3 regions of the Streptomyces sp. NBC_00459 genome follow, and region 3 is predicted to be linked to each of the others. Evidence: riboswitches for the same ligand, from Rfam matches in the RefSeq annotation. Region 3 holds a riboswitch; each other region holds the start of a gene.

Region 1 (5,777 bases), 5.9 Mb from region 3:
GCGACGTGGAGGTGACCGGGGACGGGACGGTGGTGGCGAGCCTGACCCCGACCTACTCGGGCTGCCCGGCGATGGCCGAGATGCGCGCCGCCGTCGACGCCCGGCTTCGGGCGGCGGGGTACCCGCGCGTGGAGATCCGTACGGTGCTGACCCCGCCGTGGACCAGCGACTGGATCACCGATTCCGGTCGCCGCAAGCTCACCGAGCACGGCATCGCCCCGCCCGGCGCCGCACCGCAGGGCCCGGTCGCCCTCTCGCTGCTGCCCACCCGGCGCACAGTGCCCTGCCCCCGCTGCGGCTCGGCGGACACCGAGGAGACCTCCCGTTTCGCTGCCACGTCCTGCAAGGCCCTGTGGCGCTGCCACGCCTGCCGCGAGCCGTTCGAGTACGTCAAGGAGATCTGATGGCCGCGCCCACCGCCCCGACCACGGCCTCGGCAGCCACGCCCGCCCCTGTCCGCCGCCGCCCGGTCTTCCACGCCCTGAAAGTCGCCGACGTACGACGGCTGTGCGCGGACGCCGTAGCCGTCGGCTTCGAGGTGCCGGCGGACCTGGCCGCCGAGTACGCCTTCGCGCCGGGGCAGTCGCTCACCCTGCGCCGGGAGTTCGAGGGGCGCGAGGAGCGGCGGTCGTACTCGATCTGCGCCCCGGCCGGCGAACGACCCCGCATCGGCGTACGGGTGGTGCCCGGCGGCCTGTTCTCGTCCTGGCTGGTCGACGAGGTGCGCCCGGGTGACCTGCTCGACGTGATGACCCCTACCGGCGCCTTCACGCCCGACCTGACCGTCTCCGGCCGCCACGTCCTGATCGCCGCCGGCTCCGGCATCACCCCGATGATGTCGATCGCCGAGTCGGTCCTGGCCGCCGACGACCGCTCACAGGTCACCCTCCTGTACGGCAACCGGCGTACGGACACCGTGATGTTCGCCGACGAGCTGGCGGACCTGAAGGACCTGTACCGTACGCGCTTCCAGCTGGGGCACGTACTGTCGCGTGAGCCGCGCGAGGCCGAGCTGCTGTCGGGGCGACTGGACGCCGAACGGCTCGCCGCACTCCTCGCGGGCCTCGTCGACGTCCCGGGCACCGACCACTGGTGGCTGTGCGGACCGCACGGCATGGTCCGCGACGCCCAGCAGCTGCTGGCGGAGCTGGGCGTGCCCGCGCACCGGGTCCACCAGGAACTCTTCTACGCCGACGACCAGCCGGTCCGTCAGGTCCGGCACACGGACGCGGTGGCCGAGGGCCCGGTGAGCCGGGTCACGATCACCCTCGACGGCCGCTCCACCACGACCGCGCTGTCCCGGGACGCGACCGTCCTCGACGGGGCCGCGCGCACCCGGCCGGACCTGCCGTTTGCCTGCAAGGGCGGCGTCTGCGGCACCTGCCGGGCGCTGGTCACCTCGGGCGAGGCGGACATGCGCCGCAACTACGCCCTCGAACCCGCGGAGGTCGCTGCGGGCTATGTCCTGACCTGCCAGTCGTTCCCGGTCTCGGAGACTCTGACGATCGACTACGACAGCTGAATCCAAGGGTTTGGCGGGCCGTGCTCAGGCAACTCGACCGACGTGACCCCTACAACTACGCCAACCACGCAACAGGAACTCTTCCGGTTCCTGGAGGACCGTTTCGTCTGTGCCCAGGCGTGCACCGAGGGCGCGCGGGCGTGCGCACTGCGCGCGAGTCTCGCGGACCCGGACGGACCTCCCCACGAGGCCCTCGCGCGCCGCAAGGGCATTCTGTGCGCGGAGGTGTGCGACGCGACGTGCCGGCTGCTCTCCGAACAGGCGGACCTCGACGAGGCTGCCCTCCGGGTCCAGCTGGAGTGGTGCAGCACGGTCTGCCTGGAAACCGCCCAGGTCTTCGACGACCACCCCGGTGGTGAGGACACGGCGAAGGCCTGCCGGGAGTGCGCACAGGCGTGCACGGACTTCGCATGGACGCTTCGGACACCGGGCTCCGGGCACGACGCCGGGTGAGACGCGGCGTTCCGTGAACCCGCGGGTTCACACCCGCGCCGTTCCCCGGCCGTTGTGCGGTGCGCCCCGCCTACTCCTCGTGAGGCGCGCCGAACTGCCCGCCCAGCCGCACGTTCCAGCGTCCCGCCCGGCCGCTCAACTCCGTTGCCGTCAACGGCGGAACGTCGATCCGCCAGAACGCCGACTCGGGCGCCCCCAGCGCCCGTACCGTCGCCGCGCGTACGACCTCCGGCTCGACGACCGCGACGGACCGGCCCGTGACCTGCGCTGCTGTGTCGTCCAGCCATTGGGCGACCCGATCGCAGAGCGCACCCACCGACTCACCGCCGTGCGGGGACGATTGCGGATCCGTCAGCCACTGGGCCAACGCCTCCGGTTCCTTCTCCGTCACCTCGGCCAGGGTCGCGCCGCGCCAGCGGCCCGCGTCCAGACCCGCCGGGCCCGGCACCGGACCGACGTCGAGGCCGAGCGCCCGAGCCGTCTCACGGCAGCGCGCGGTGGGGGAGACCCAGACCCGGGAGACCGGCGGGAGAGACCCCGCCGCCGCCCGCGCGAGCCGCAGGCCCGAGGCGTCCAGGGGGCAGTCGTCGTCGAAACGGGCCTCCCGCAGGGCCGCACTGATCGCCGGTGAGATCAACATCACTCGGCTCGTCATCCGGTCGCTCCCGCGCTCATTCTGCCCCAATGCTCTTGTCATGTACGGCACTTGAGGCAGCGTACGGCGCACCGGCGCGCCGTACGCCGTCCCGCGCGCCCTTGGCCGCACCCCCGCTTCGCGGTACCTTCTCGTCGATATTGACGACGGTTCGACGGAAGCCGGTGGGAATCCGGCACGGTCGCGCCACTGTAAGCCCCGTACGCACCCGCCCGGTGCGGTCCGGGGGCAAGTCAGACCCGTGACTGTCGTCCTCTGCACCACCGATACGGGACGCGAGTTCCCCCAGGAGGTCCTGTCATGGCACAGTCCGCAGTCCAGCCGACCGCCGCGCCCACCGCCGTACCCGAGAAGCTGCCGATCGGTGCGATCGCCCCCTGGGCGGTCTTCTTCGGTGTGCTGATGCTGGTGCTGCTCTACTTCGTCGGCGCCGAACAGGGTGCCACCTCCCTGGTCTCCGGCGAGGGCGTGCACGAGTGGGTGCACGACGCCCGTCACCTGCTCGGCTTCCCCTGCCACTGACGAAGACAGGGAAACGTACGAGCTCATGAACTCCACCACTGTCAGAAACCTCCTGGTCCGCGGCATGCTCGCGGGCCTGGTCGCGGGCGTGCTCGTCTGGGTCGTCGCGTACCTCCTCGCCGAGCCGCTCGTCGACGACGCGATCGCGTTCGAGGAGATGCACGAGGCCCACAGCGGGCATGCCGAAGAGGCTCTCGTCTCCCGTGCGTTGCAGTCCACCGTGGGTCTGGGGACCGGTGTCCTCGTCTACGGCGTCGCGTTCGGCGGTATCGCCGCCCTCGCGTACTGCTTCGCGCTCGGCCGGATCGGCCGCTTCGGGCCGCGCGCGACGGCGCTGCTCCTCGCGGGGGCCGGACTGCTCGCCGTGTACGTCGTGCCGTTCCTCAAGTACCCGGCCAACCCGCCCGCCGTCGGCGACCCCGACACCCTCAACCAGCGCACCGCGCTGTTCTTCCTGATGGTCGCGCTGAGCGTGCTGCTGGCCGTCGGCGCGGTGATCCTGGGCAAGCGTCTCGCACCGCGCCTGGGCAACTGGAACGCGACGCTTGCCGCGTGCGCCTTCTTCGTCCTGGTCGTGGGACTCGCGTACGCCTTCCTGCCGTCGTTCACCAACGAGGTCCCGCAGGGCTTCTCCGCGAGCCTGCTGTGGAGGTACCGCGTGGCCACGCTCGCCATCCAGGCGACGATGTGGACCGCGTTCGGCCTGGTCTTCGGACTGCTGGCCGAACGGCTGCTCGTACCGAAGGCGGCAGCGGCCGTCGGGGCGAGTGGCGCCGAGCCGCAGGCGGCTCCCGCGGCGCACTGAGCAGTTGACCGCACTGCCCCGAGGGGGTCCCGGACATCCGGGACCCCCTCGGGCATGTGCGGACCTGAGCGTGCACCACCATTCCCAATTTCTGGAACACGTTCTACCGTGTGCGCCGACAGGTCCGGCCTTGGGGAGCCAGCAGGAGGCGCCGTGCATCTCGAATACACGCCCGAGCAGCAGCAGCTGCGCACCGAACTGCGCGCCTACTTCGCCGAGTTGGTGCCGGACCGCGCCTACTCGCGGTTCAGCGACCATGTCGCCCAGAAGCGCTTCTACCGCGAGACCATCCGCCGTCTCGGCGCCGACGGCTGGCTCGGTGTCGGCTGGCCGCAGGAGTACGGGGGGCGCGGGCTGTCCCCGATGGAACAGTTCATCTTCTTCGACGAGGCCGCGCAGGCGGGCGTACCACTGCCGCTGATGGCGCTCAACACCGTCGGCCCGACGATCATGCGCTACGGCAGCGAGGAGCAGAAGGCGTACTTCCTGCCGAAGATCCTCGCCGGTGAGATCGACTTCGCGATCGGCTACAGCGAGCCGGAGGCGGGCACCGACCTGGCCGCCCTGAAGACGCGGGCGGTACGGGACGGCGACGAGTACGTGGTCAACGGCCAGAAGATCTGGACGACGAACGGTGACACGGCGGACTGGGTGTGGCTGGCCGTGCGCACGGACCCGGACGCCCCGCCGCACAAGGGCATCACCATGCTCCTCATGCCGACCACCGACCCCGGCTACTCCTGCACCCTCATCCGCACCCTCGCCTCGCACGACACCACTGCCAGCTACTACGAGAACGTCCGTGTCCCCGTCGCCCACCGCGTCGGAGAGGAGAACCAGGGCTGGCGGCTGATCACCAACCAGCTCAACCACGAGCGCGTCACCCTGGCCGCTCACGGCACGATGGCCATCCGTTCCCTGCACGACGTGCAGCGCTGGGCGATGGAGACCAAGCTCGCGGACGGCCGCCGCGTCGTCGACCTGCCGTGGGTCCGCCGCCGCCTGGCCCAGATCCACACCAGGCTGGACGCGATGAAACTCCTCAACTGGCAGATGGTGAACGCCGTCCAGGAAGGCACCCTCACCCCCCAGGACGCCTCCGCGGTCAAGGTGTACGGCTCCGAGGCCCGCCGCGAGGCCTACGCCTGGCTCCTGGAGATCGTCGCCGCCCCGGGCGCGCTCAAGGAGGGCTCGGCCGGCGACATACTCCACGGCGAACTGGAACGCGGCTACCGCTCGGCGGTGATCTTCACCTTCGGTGGCGGCAACAACGAGATCCAGCGGGAGATCATCTCGTGGATCGGGCTGGGGATGCCGAGGGTGCGGCGCTAGAGCCGAGCCGAGGCCGTTGGGGCGAGGATCTGTGGTTGGCACAGGAAAGGGACGGCCGGCGCCGACGACGGCGGCTCGGTCTGATCGGCGCCGCATCGGTCAGTGTGCGCCCACTGCGCGACGCTCGGGTTCTCCATCCCGGGCACCCCTGTAGCGCGTCCGGCCGGCCCGTCGGCGTGGGCCGGCCGGAGGGCCGGTGGCGACGTCAGGGTGCGAAATGAATCCCGCCCTCATCCGCCGACAGGGGATCAGGGGGTCAGTGCGTCGATGAGGGCCTTGGTGACGTCTTCGGTCGTGGCCGTGCCGCCGACGTCGCGGGTGAGGATGCCTGCGCCTGTCGTCGCCTCGATGGCCCTGTTGAGACGGGCCGCCTGGTCGGGGAGGCCGAAGTGCTCCAGCATCAGTGCGGCGCTGCCGACCGCGCCGATCGGGTTGGCCAACCCCTGGCCGGCGATGTCCGGGGCGGATCCGTGGACCGGCTCGAACAT
Region 2 (5,777 bases), 6.2 Mb from region 3:
TCAGGGCGGCTTCGAGTGTGCGAACGCCGATGTTCCGCTCGACTACCGCAAGCCGCAGGGCAAGACCATCACCCTCGCGGTGGTCCGCAAGAAGGCCGCGGACCAGACGAAGCGCAAAGGCACACTGTTCATGCAGCCGGGAGGCCCCGGCAACTCCGGTGTGGACTTCGTGCGGAACAACTACGCGGATCTGCCCGCCGCACTGCGCGACTCCTTCGACGTCTTCGGCTACGACGTCCGCGGCGTCGGCCGCAGTTCGCCACTGACCTGCTTCGACGACGCGCGGTACACGCGGGCCGTCACGGAGGCGAAGGGCGTTCCCGGCCCGGACGCCTTCGGACCGGCGCTGCGTCAGGCCGCCGAATTCGACCAGGCCTGCGTGGACAACACGGGTGAGCTGCTGCCCTACATCGGCACCGAATACGTCGCCCGGGACATCGACCTGCTGCGGGAGGCGCTCGGGGAGAAGCAACTCACCTACTACGGGCGGTCGTTCGGGTCGTACATCGGGACCGTCTACGCTGCCATGTTCCCGAAGCGGGTGCGGGCCCTGACTCTCGACGGCGCATACGACCCGGTGCACTACGCCAACCGCCCGTACGCCTACGACCGGCCGCAGTACCTGGCGCTGGACGGCGCGATGGGCCGCTTCCTCGACTGGTGCGCCGCCGATCAGGCCACCTGCGGGTTCGGCGACGGCAACCCGCGCGCGGCGTTCGAGAAGCTGAAGGCCGACCTGGACGCCAACCCTGTGACGACCGCGAACGGCGGCCAGGCCAACGGTTACACGCTGGTCTACCGGCTGATGTTCAACATCAACGAGGGCAAGGTCATCTGGCCCGAGTTCGGTGCGGCACTGCGCAAGGCCCAGCTGCGGGACAACACGTCCTTCCTGCTGCGCCCGCCGTCCCCGGCCAGCTTCGACTTCCTCGGCCCGAACGTGGCCGTCGAGTGCGTCGACCGGGACTACCCGCGCGACCTGCGGCTGCTGAAGCGCAACGTCACGGCCTTCGCGAAGGCCGCGCCGCTGCTCGGCCCGGCGATGGCGTACGGCCCTCCCACGTACGACCACCAGCACGCGACCGCCTGCGTCCAGTGGCTCGGCGAGCGCGTCAGCCGCTACGACGGCTCCTACCGGGCCAAGGGTTCGGCGCCGATCCTCGTCCTCGGCACCACCGGCGACCCGGACACCCCGTACCAGGACGCGGTGGCGCTGTCCCGCCAGCTCGACAACGCCTCGCTGCTCACCTTCAAGGCCGAGGGGCACACCGCGTTCGGTCGCAGTGCCTGCGCGACGGACGCGGTCATCAACTACCTGGTGGATCTGAAGGTTCCGGCCTCGGGCGCGACCTGCGCGGACGAGACGCAGCCGCCCACCTCCACACCGACGACGGCCCCGCCCGGCACGACGCTCAGTGAACTCCGTAACGGTGTCGACGAGCGCGTCGAGCGCATCGGCTCCGTGAGCTGACACATCCCGCACCGACCCCGGGGCGCCGGCCTTCCACGACCGGCGCCTCGGGCTTTTGCGTGCGGGTGGGGCAGGTCTCCTACCCGCAGCGGCCCCTGGGTGTCCGAGGGGTGGGCCACCGGGTCCATGGAGTCAGGAGCGTCGGTCGGATCCGCCCGGGGTGAGGGCCCGCTGGGGGTCCGCCTGCTGCAGTTCGGCGAGCAACTCGCCCTGGCCGGTGATCAGTTCGGTAAGGATCCGGCGGGCCGCGCGCAGGAGCTCGGCCACATCGCCGCCTGCCAGGGCGTAACTGACGGTGGAGCCCTCCCGGATGGACACCACGATCCCCGAGCGGCGCAGTACCGCCAGTTGCTGGGAGAGGTTGGAGGGCTCGATCTCGATCTCGCTGAGCAGGTCACGTACGGGGACGGGGCCGTTCTGTAGGAGTTCCAGGACCCGGATGCGTACCGGGTGGCCGAGCATCCGGAAGAACTCGGCCTTGGCCTGGTAGAGGGGGACCTGCATGGTGAATCGCTCGCTCCCTGCCGCATTCGACGGGCTGCCTCCGGGCTCGGTGGCCCTGTACGTGCCACCGCAGGCGGTCTTGCCGACCGATCCTCGTGCATCCGACCCCGCACGCCCATGGGATTGATCTGATCCGGATGTGCCCAGTTGAAGAAATCTTCAAGTGGTGGGCGTGCGGGGCCACGGAGAACGCAGCTTTCTACACGTCCAGTTGGCCCTCGACGCTCTTGAGCTGGTGGCGGGCCATCGCGAGATTGGACTTCTTCGCGTCGAGCACGAGGTAGAGGAACAATCCGTTGCCACCACGGCCCTTGAGCGGCCGGAGGATGTGGTACTGGCTGCCGAGCGTGATCAGGATGTCCTCGATCTCGCCCTTGAGTCCGAGGTGTTCCATGGTGCGGGTCTTGGCTCGGATCACGTCCGTGTTGCCCGCCGCGGCAACCGTCAGGTCGAGGTCTTTGCCACCCCCGAGAGTGCCCAGCGCCATACCGCTGGTGTAGTCGACCAGAGCAGTTCCCAACGCGCCCTCGATCGAGGCCATGATCTCCTTGAGGCAAATCTCCACATTGCTGATACCGGCATCTCCTTCTGGTCACCGCGAGGCTCGGGCCAGCGCCTTCCTCGTCATTGCCCGGGACCCTACGTAGGGCCGACCGCCGTCAGCCTTGTTGTTCCTGTACTGGCCGGGGAAGCCTCAAGAAAAGTCGGATGATGCTATATCTGCGACCGCTCATGCTCGGCGAATGACAGACGGTGTGAGCCTTGACCGCTTCGCACCCTCGGGGCCTTCGGGCCGGCAGCCACTCCCGGTGGCCGTCGCGTCGGTCGGACTGCTCACCCACGACGGGACGCCATCGCCGGAGGCCTAAGAGCGAGATAAAGGGGCACACGGATCTCACCCTTTCGAGAGGAATCCGCTCCATGCTTGGTATAGCCGCGGCAGTCCTGTTCTTCATCGCGTTCCTGATCAACGCTGCCGAAATCTCGACGAACGATGTCTTCACTTCCACGAACGTCATGCTTCTCGGTCTGATGCTCCTGGCCCTGCACGTTGCGGGAATCGGGAGCGGCTGGTCCGGCCGACGGCGCTGACAGACTCGGAATCCGGGGTGGGGTGAGGCCATGACGACGCCTCACCCCACCCCGATGCGGAAGCCCAAGTCGTCGGAACGGATACCCGACGTTGCCCACTGGCACGTTCGTGCGTCCCGTGATCCGGGACCGATCGCGCGAACCGACCGTACGACAGGCTTGATAGCCTCATCGGGCCAGTCGAGCCACATCCGAGGCCAGGGAATCCGGTGCGAATCCGGAACTGACGCGCAGCGGTGAGGGGGACGGGCGGGGCACAGAACGCCACTGGGAGACCGGGAAGGCGCCTCGTCCGGACGAACCCGAGTCCGAAGACCTGCTGGCACCTCCGCACTCCGTGCGGAGGGACGTCCGTAGGCCAGGCTCCGCGTACGAGCCCCGACCCCTGAGGCATACCCGTGCTCCGTACCCCCGCACTTCTGCTCACGTCCGCCCTGCTGCTCACCGCCTGCGTCGGCTCGAAGAGCGGCACCGACGACCCCGGGAAGACCGCCGCTGCGGGCTACCCGGTGACCATCGACAACTGCGGCGACAAGATCACCTTGACGTCTGCCCCGAAGCGGGCCGTCTCCCTGAACCAGGGCACCACGGAGATCCTGCTCTCCCTCGGTCTCGCCGACCGCATGGCCGGTACGGCGACCTGGACCGACCCCGTCATGAAGGGGCTGGAGAAGGCCAACGCGTCCGTGCCGCGGCTCGCGGACAACGCGCCCTCCTTCGAGAGGGTCCTGGACGCCGAACCCGATTTCGTCACCGCGTCGTTCGTGTCCACCCTCGGCAAGGGCGGCGTCGCCACCCGCGCCCGGTTCGAGAAGCTGGGCGTGCCCACGTACGTCTCGCCCTCCGACTGTTCGGCGGGCAAGGACAACGACAGCGGTGGCGACGGATCGCGCAGCACACCGCTCACGCTCGACGCCGTGTACGGCGAGATACGTGACCTGGCACGGGCGTTCGGCATCGAGGAACGTGGCGAGAAGCTCGTCGCCGAGTTGCAGGAACGGGTGCGCCGGGCCACCGCCGGACTGCACGCCTCCGACGTCTCCCTCATGTACTGGTTCGCCAACTCCCAGTCGCCCTATCTGGCCGGCTGCTGCGGCGCGCCGGGCGCCGTCACCAGCGTGGTCGGCGCGAAGAACGTCTTCGCCGACACGCACGACGAGTGGCCCCAGATCAGCTGGGAGACCGTCGCCGACCGCGACCCCGACGTCATCGTGATCGGTGACCTGACCCGCAAGCAGCAGACCGCGGAGACCGCCAAGGCCAAGATCCGCTTCCTGGAGACCAACCCCGCCACCCGCAATCTGACCGCAGTGAAGAAGAAGCGGTACGTCCTGCTCAGCGGGCAGGCGATGAACCCGTCCATCCGCACGGTCGAAGGGATAGAGAAGGTCGCCGCCGGGCTGCGCGACTTCGGGCTCGCCAAGTGAACGCCCGTCTCCTGCTGTTGACCGGCGGCGGACTGGTCGCACTGCTCGCGTCGGTCGCGGTCGCCGTGACGATCGGGCCCGCCGACATCTCCACGGGCGATGTGTGGGCGTCCGTCGCGGCCCATCTGGGCCTCGGTGAGAGCACGTTGGCGCCGCTGCGCGACGGCATCGTTTGGGACCTGCGTATGCCGCGGACCCTGCTCGCCGCCGTGTGCGGGGCCGGGCTCGCCGTGTGCGGGGCCGTCATGCAGTCGCTGCTGCGCAACCCGCTGGCCGATCCGTTCGTGCTCGGTGTCTCCTCCGGCGCGTCCACGGGAGCGGTCGCCGTGGTCGTGCTGGGGGTGGGCGGGGGAGTCGTGTCCATGTCGGCGGGTGCCTTCCTGGGCGCGCTGCTCTCCTTCGCGATGGTGCTGCTGCTCAGCCACACCCTCGGCGACAGCGTCGACCGGGTCGTGCTGTCCGGGGTCGCGGCCATGCAGCTGTTCTCCGCGCTGACCTCGTTCATCGTGCTGACCTCCGCCGACGCCGAGACCACCCGGGGCGTGCTCTTCTGGCTGCTGGGTTCCCTCACGGGAGCCGACTGGAGCCAGGTGGTGCTCTGCGCGGCCGTCCTGGCCGTCGCCCTCCTGGTCTGTCTCGGCCATGCCCGCACCCTGGACGCGTTCGCCTTCGGCGAGGAGGCCGCCGCCTCGCTCGGAGTCCGGGTCGCCCGCACCCGGCTGATCCTGCTGTGCGTGACCGCGCTGCTCACAGCCGCCCTGGTCAGCTGTGCCGGCGCCATCGGCTTCGTCGGTCTGGTCCTGCCCCATGTGACACGGGCGCTCACCGGTTCCGGGCACGCCCGCCTCCTGCCGGTCACGGCGCTGACCGGAGCGGTCTTCCTGGTGTGGGTGGACACCGTCGCCCGTACCGTCCTCGATCCTCAGGAGATCCCGGTGGGCGTGGTGACATCCCTGATCGGAGTGCCGGCGTTCGTGGCCGTGCTCTATCGCGGACGGAGGAAGGCATGACCAGCCTGCACGCGGACCGCGTCGTCCGGCGCATCGCCGACAAGGTGGTCGTCGACGGCGTCACCCTCACCCTGAGGCCGGGGGAGACCGTCGGCCTGCTCGGCCCCAACGGCTCAGGGAAATCAACACTGTTGAGGCTCCTGGCCGGGACCCTCGCACCCACTGCCGGGGTCGTCACCCTGGACGGACGTCCGCTCCCGGAGGTCGGCCGCCGTGCGACGGCCCGTCGTATCGCCACCGTCGAGCAGCACGCCCACACCCAGACGGAGCTGA
Region 3 (5,777 bases):
TGCTCGCCCTCGGACAGCTTCGCCAGGTCGGAGACGTCCGAGTGGAGGTCGACCTCCTCGACGGTCCAGGTGTTCTTGATGGCGTCCCGGTAGCGCTCGTAGAAGTCCGGGTAGCGCATGGGGCGGAGGGTCAGTTCGAAGCCCGGGTCGAGAAGGTTCTTTTCGGCGTGGGTGGAGCTCATTACTGGCAGGCCTCGCAGGACTCGGGGTTTTCCAGGGAGCAGGCGACGGCGTCGGGGTCGGCGGCCTGCTGGACGGGGATGGTCTTCTCGGGCTGCGCCTGGGCCTGCGCGGCACGGGCGATGCGGGTCGCCGGGCGCGAGCGCAGGTAGTACGTCGTCTTCAGGCCCGACTTCCAGGCGTACGCGTACATCGAGGAGAGCTTGCCGATGGTCGGCGTCTCCAGGAACAGGTTCAGGGACTGCGCCTGGTCGAGGAACGGCGTCCGGGCGGCGGCCATGTCGATCAGCCCGCGCTGCGGGATCTCCCACGCCGTGCGGTACAGGGCCCGTACGTCGGCCGGGATCCACGCGAAGTCCTGCACCGAGCCGTTCGACTCGCGCAGCGCCTCACGGGTGCGGGCGTCCCACACGCCGAGGTCCTTCAACTCCCGTACCAGGTACGAGTTGACCTGGAGGAACTCGCCGGACAGCGTCTCGCGCTTGAACAGGTTGGAGACCTGCGGCTCGATGCACTCGTACACCCCGGCGATCGAGGCGATGGTGGCGGTGGGCGCGATCGCCAGGAGCAGGGAGTTGCGCATCCCGGTCGCGGCGATACGTTCCCGCAGCGCCGACCAGCGCTCGGGCCAGGTCAGCTCCACGTCGTAGTGGTCGGGGTGCAGCACACCGCGGGCCGTACGGGTCTTCTCCCAGGCAGGCAGCGGGCCGTTGCGCTCGGCGAGGTCGGCGGAGGCCTCGTACGCGGCGAGCATGATCCGCTCGGCGATGCGCGTGGAGAGGGCCTTGGCCTCGGGCGAGTCGAAGGGGACGCGCAGCTTGAAGAAGACGTCCTGGAGGCCCATCGCGCCCAGACCGACCGGACGCCACCGCGAGTTGGAGCGGCCCGCCTGCTCGGTCGGGTAGAAGTTGATGTCGACGACCCGGTCGAGGAAGGTGACGGCGGTACGGACCGTCTCGTCCAGCCGCTCCCAGTCGATGTCCCCGTCGACCACGAACGCGCCGAGGTTCACGGAGCCCAGGTTGCAGACCGCGGTCTCCCCGTCGTCCGTGACCTCCAGGATCTCGGTGCACAGGTTCGAGGAGTGGACGACACTGCCGGGCTCGGCCGTCTGGTTGGCGGTGCGGTTGGCCGCGTCCTTGAAGGTCATCCAGCCCTGGCCGGTCTGCGCGAGCGTACGCATCATGCGGCCGTACAGATCACGGGCCGGGATGGTCCTGCGGGCGAGCCCGGCCTCCTCCGCCTTGCGGTAGGCAGCGTCGAACTCGTCGCCCCACAGGTCGACCAGCTCGGGCACGTCGGAGGGGGAGAACAGCGACCAGAGGGCGTCCGCGTTCACCCGGCGCATGAACTCGTCCGGGATCCAGTGCGCGAGGTTCAGGTTGTGCGTACGGCGGGCGTCCTCACCCGTGTTGTCGCGCAGCTCCAGGAACTCCTCGATGTCGGAGTGCCAGGTCTCCAGGTAGACCGCGGCCGCGCCCTTGCGCCGACCGCCCTGGTTCACGGCGGCCACGGAGGCGTCCAGCGTCTTCAGGAACGGCACGATGCCGTTGGAGTGCCCGTTGGTGCCCCGGATCAGCGAACCGCGGCTGCGGATCCGGGAGTACGACAGCCCGATGCCACCGGCGTGCTTGGAGAGGCGGGCGACCTGGTGGTAGCGGTCGTAGATGGAGTCCAGCTCGTCCAGCGGGGAGTCGAGGAGGTAGCAGGACGACATCTGGGGGTGCCGGGTACCGGAGTTGAAGAGGGTGGGGGAGGAGGGGAGGTAGTCGAGGCGGCTCATCAGCCGGTAGAGCGAGGCGACTTCGTCCAGCCCCCGAACAGTGTCGTCCTCGGCCAGCCCGCTCGCGACGCGCAGCATGAAGTGCTGGGGCGTCTCGATGACCCGGCGCGTGATCGGGTGACGCAGGAGGTACCGGCTGTGCAGGGTGCGCAGCCCGAAGTACCCGAAGCGGTCGTCGCCCTCGACGTCGATCAGGGCGTTCAGCCGGTCCGTGTGCAGCCGTACGAACTCGGCGGTGCGGTCGGCGATCAGGCCCTCCCGGTGGCCGACCGCGACCGACTCGGAGAAGGACGTGACGCCCTGCGAGGCCGCCTCCGCGGCGATGGTGACGGTCAGCAGGCGGGCGGCCAGCCGGGAGTAGGCGGGGTCCTCGGAGATGAGGCCGGCCGCGGCCTCGGTGGCCAGCTCGCGCAGCTCCGACACATCGGCCCGCGCGGACCGGCCGCGCAGCGCGGCGGCGGCGACCCGGCCGGGGTCGGCGTCGGGAAGGTCGGCGGTCAGCTCGGTCAGGATCCGCAGGAGCGCGGTACCGGGACCGTCAGTCTCCACTGGGGCCACTGGGGTCGCTGAAGCCGGTTCGGCTGGCGCGATGGTCACAGGGGGGCTCTCCCTCGCTCGGCACGGGGCCTTGCGGAGGGCAGCGGGGCACACGGACGCCTTACGGGTACGCGCGCGTCCACCGGCCCACTCCACGAGGCCCGGACGTCAGGCGCCCGGACCGGTCGGCCGGGCACACCGTCGGCAGGTCCTCGGACTGGACATGCGCACAGCCGTGCGGGAGGCACGAACGCGCACATGTACACCGTTGCGGGACAGTTCCGGATTCGCACCGGATTCCCCTGCGGCGACAGCGAGCATGAGCATACATCTTGTGTCGGGCACTGGAAGCACCCCCACATGTTGTGTCGTATCGGCGAGTTGAGTGGATTGGAGGGGTACGACAACGGGCCGCCGGATTGCTCCGGCGGCCCGCTGTCGCAAGGTTGGGGCGTCCGTTCAGTGGGCCGAGCCCGCCGTGGCAGGCGGCAGTTCCACCGCCACACCCGGGTCGCCCGCGTCAGCCGTGTAGTCCGACGGCTTCGTCTGGTCCACGCCGTCCGGGGCCTTCAGCGCCTTCAGCGCGAAGGTGAGGACCACGGTGACGACGACGTTCAGGACGAACGCCGTCAGGCCGATGTAACCGATCTCACCGATCCCGGGGATCTCCTTCGAGCTGCCGCCGAAGTGCTTCTGCGTCGGGGACGCGACCCCGTACGCCGCCAGCGTGCCGTACAGCATGCCGACCGCCCAGCCGGCCAGCAGGGCCCAGCGGTGGAACCAGCGGGTGAACAGGCCGCCGACCAGGGCCGGGAAGGTCTGCAGGATCCAGATGCCGCCCAGCAGCTGGAAGTTGATGGCGACCGTCTTGTCCATGGTCAGCACGAAGATCAGCGCGCCCACCTTCACCAGCAGCGAGACCAGCTTGGAGACCTTGGTCTCCTGCGCCGGTGTCGCGTCGGGCTTGAGGAAGTCCTTGTAGATGTTGCGGGTGAAGAGGTTCGCCGCCGCGATGGACATGATGGCCGCCGGGACGAGGGCACCGATGCCGATCGCCGCGAAGGCCACACCCGCGAACCAGGACGGGAACATGTCCTCGAAGAGCTGCGGGATCGCCAACTGGGGGTTGGTGACCTTGACCCCGGCCGCGATCGCCATGAAGCCCAGCAGCGCCAGCAGCCCGAGCATCAGGGAGTAGAGCGGCAGGATCGTGGTGTTGCGGCGGATCACCTCACGGCTCCTGGAGGACAGGGTCGCCGTGATCGAGTGCGGGTACATGAACAGCGCGAGCGCGGAACCCAGCGCCAGCGTGGCGTAGGTCCACTGGCCGGCCTCGGCGGGGATCAGGGCGCCCGCCTTGGCGGCGGTGTACTTCTCGCTCGCCGCGCCGAAGACCTCGTCGAACCCGCCCAGCTTGATCGGGATGTAGATGATCGCCACCGCGATGACGATGTAGATCAGCGTGTCCTTCACGAACGCGATCAGGGCGGGGGCCCGCAGACCCGAGGAGTACGTGTAGGCCGCCAGCACGCCGAACGCGATCAGCAGCGGGAGGTCCTTCACGAACCAGTTCGTGTTCTCGCCGCCGCCGACGCCCATCACGTCGAGGACCGCCTGGATGCCGACCAGCTGGAGCGCGATGTACGGCATGGTCGCCAGGATGCCGGTGACCGCCACCGCCAGCGACAGGCCCTTCGAGCCGAAGCGCCCGCGTACGAAGTCCGAGGTGGTGACGTATCCGTGCTTGTGGGAGACCGACCACAGCCGGGGCAGGAAGGTGAAGATCAGGGGGTACACCAGGATCGTGTACGGCACCGCGAAGAAGCCGGCCGCGCCCGCCGCGTAGATCGCCGCCGGTACGGCCACGAAGGTGTACGCCGTGTACAGGTCGCCGCCGAGCAGGAACCAGGTGACCCAGGTGCCGAACGACCGGCCGCCCAGGCCCCATTCGTCGAGGCTGTTCTCGTTCTCGGCCCTGCGCCAGCGCGAGGCCATGAAGCCGATGACCGTGACGGCCAGGAAGAAGATGATGAAGACGGCGAGTGCCACGCCGTTCACGCCGTCGTTCACGCGGACGCACCCCCGTCCTCGGCAGCCGCAGAGGCCGAAGCCGAGGTCGCTCTGCGGGCGCGCTGGTCACGCTGCCAGAGCTGGTACGCGGTCATCGTCAGCGCGGTGGAGACGAGCACCCACAGCATCTGGTACCAGTAGAAGAACGGGATGCCGATGAAGGCAGGATCCACCTTCGCGTACGAGCCCACCCACAGCATCGCGACGAAGGGTGCGAAGAGGCAGAGCCCGATGACGACGCGGATCGGAGTCACCACCGGTTGTTCCGTGACCGGTTGTCTCACTTCAGGCGCTTCTGGCATGTCAAGACTCCGTCCCCTCACCGATTCCTGTGATCGCTTGATCACTTGTGCAACGCGCAGGAATCTAGGGGACGGTTCCCTTTTACGGAACCCCGTCCGCATAACGGATAACCCCTGTTGGTGAGGGGAATGTGTCAGCGGCGACGGAACGGGTTCGCGGGCGCGGTCAGTCGAGCGGGCGCTTCAGCCTCGCCACGAACTTGTACCGGTCGCCCCGGTAGACGGATCGCACCCATTCCACCGGCTGGCCGTCCTTGTCCAGCGAGTGCCGGGACAGCATCAGCATCGGCAGGCCCACGTCGGTGCCGAGCAGACCGGCCTCGCGCGGAGTGGCCAGGGAGGTCTCGATGGTCTCCTCGGCCTCCGCGAGGTGGACGTCGTACACCTCGGCGAGGGCCGTGTAGAGGGACGTGTACTTCACGAGCGACCTGCGCAGGGCCGGGAAGCGCTTCGCGGAGAGATGGGTGGTCTCTATGGCCATCGGCTCGCCGTTCGCCATCCGCAGCCGCTCGATGCGCAGGACGCGCCCGCCCGCCGTGATGTCGAGCAGGCCGGCGAGGGCGTCGTCGGCGGTGATGTAGCCGATGTCGAGGAGCTGCGAGGTGGGTTCGAGGCCCTGGGCGCGCATGTCCTCGGTGTACGAGGTGAGTTGCAGCGCCTGGGAGACCTTCGGCTTGGCAACGAAGGTGCCCTTGCCCTGGATGCGTTCGAGCCGGCCCTCGACGACCAGTTCCTGGAGGGCCTGGCGGACGGTGGTGCGGGAGGTGTCGAACTCCGCCGCCAGTGTGCGCTCGGGCGGGACCGGGGTGCCGGGCGACTGGGTCTCCGTCATGTCGAGCAGATGCTTCTTCAGACGGTAGTACTTGGGCACGCGCGCGGTACGGACGGTAGCCCCACCCTCGTTC

The links. A riboswitch is a leader RNA that binds a small molecule or an ion and turns the genes downstream of it on or off. The one in region 3 is predicted to bind cobalamin.
Region 1: linked by a shared signal. The riboswitch ahead of OHN74_RS02820 (CbtB domain-containing protein) and the one ahead of OHN74_RS29440 (ribonucleoside-diphosphate reductase subunit alpha) in region 3 are both predicted to bind cobalamin.
Region 2: linked by a shared signal. The riboswitch ahead of OHN74_RS01625 (ABC transporter substrate-binding protein) and the one ahead of OHN74_RS29440 (ribonucleoside-diphosphate reductase subunit alpha) in region 3 are both predicted to bind cobalamin.

What each region holds. Positions count from the first base shown of each region.
Region 1 covers NZ_CP107903.1:688,768-694,544, reverse strand. Annotated here, with positions in the region: gene paaD (1,2-phenylacetyl-CoA epoxidase subunit PaaD) at 1-404, shown strand, start outside; gene paaE (1,2-phenylacetyl-CoA epoxidase subunit PaaE) at 404-1,522, shown strand; gene OHN74_RS02830 (ferredoxin) at 1,565-1,975, shown strand; gene OHN74_RS02825 (histidine phosphatase family protein) at 2,046-2,630, opposite strand; cobalamin riboswitch at 2,762-2,893, shown strand; gene OHN74_RS02820 (CbtB domain-containing protein) at 2,931-3,152, shown strand; gene OHN74_RS02815 (CbtA family protein) at 3,178-3,957, shown strand; gene OHN74_RS02810 (acyl-CoA dehydrogenase family protein) at 4,111-5,289, shown strand; gene OHN74_RS02805 (tartrate dehydrogenase) at 5,538-5,777, opposite strand, start outside.
Region 2 covers NZ_CP107903.1:426,504-432,280, reverse strand. Annotated here, with positions in the region: gene OHN74_RS01645 (alpha/beta hydrolase) at 1-1,471, shown strand, start outside; gene OHN74_RS01640 (ArsR/SmtB family transcription factor) at 1,604-1,975, opposite strand; gene OHN74_RS01635 (hypothetical protein) at 2,175-2,549, opposite strand; gene OHN74_RS01630 (hypothetical protein) at 2,897-3,067, shown strand; cobalamin riboswitch at 3,228-3,405, shown strand; gene OHN74_RS01625 (ABC transporter substrate-binding protein) at 3,466-4,494, shown strand; gene OHN74_RS01620 (FecCD family ABC transporter permease) at 4,491-5,504, shown strand; gene OHN74_RS01615 (ABC transporter ATP-binding protein) at 5,501-5,777, shown strand, end outside.
Region 3 covers NZ_CP107903.1:6,633,889-6,639,665, forward strand. Annotated here, with positions in the region: gene OHN74_RS29435 (ribonucleotide-diphosphate reductase subunit beta) at 1-182, opposite strand, end outside; gene OHN74_RS29440 (ribonucleoside-diphosphate reductase subunit alpha) at 182-2,560, opposite strand; cobalamin riboswitch at 2,687-2,827, opposite strand; gene mctP (monocarboxylate uptake permease MctP) at 2,960-4,570, opposite strand; gene OHN74_RS29450 (DUF3311 domain-containing protein) at 4,567-4,872, opposite strand; gene OHN74_RS29455 (GntR family transcriptional regulator) at 5,039-5,777, opposite strand, start outside.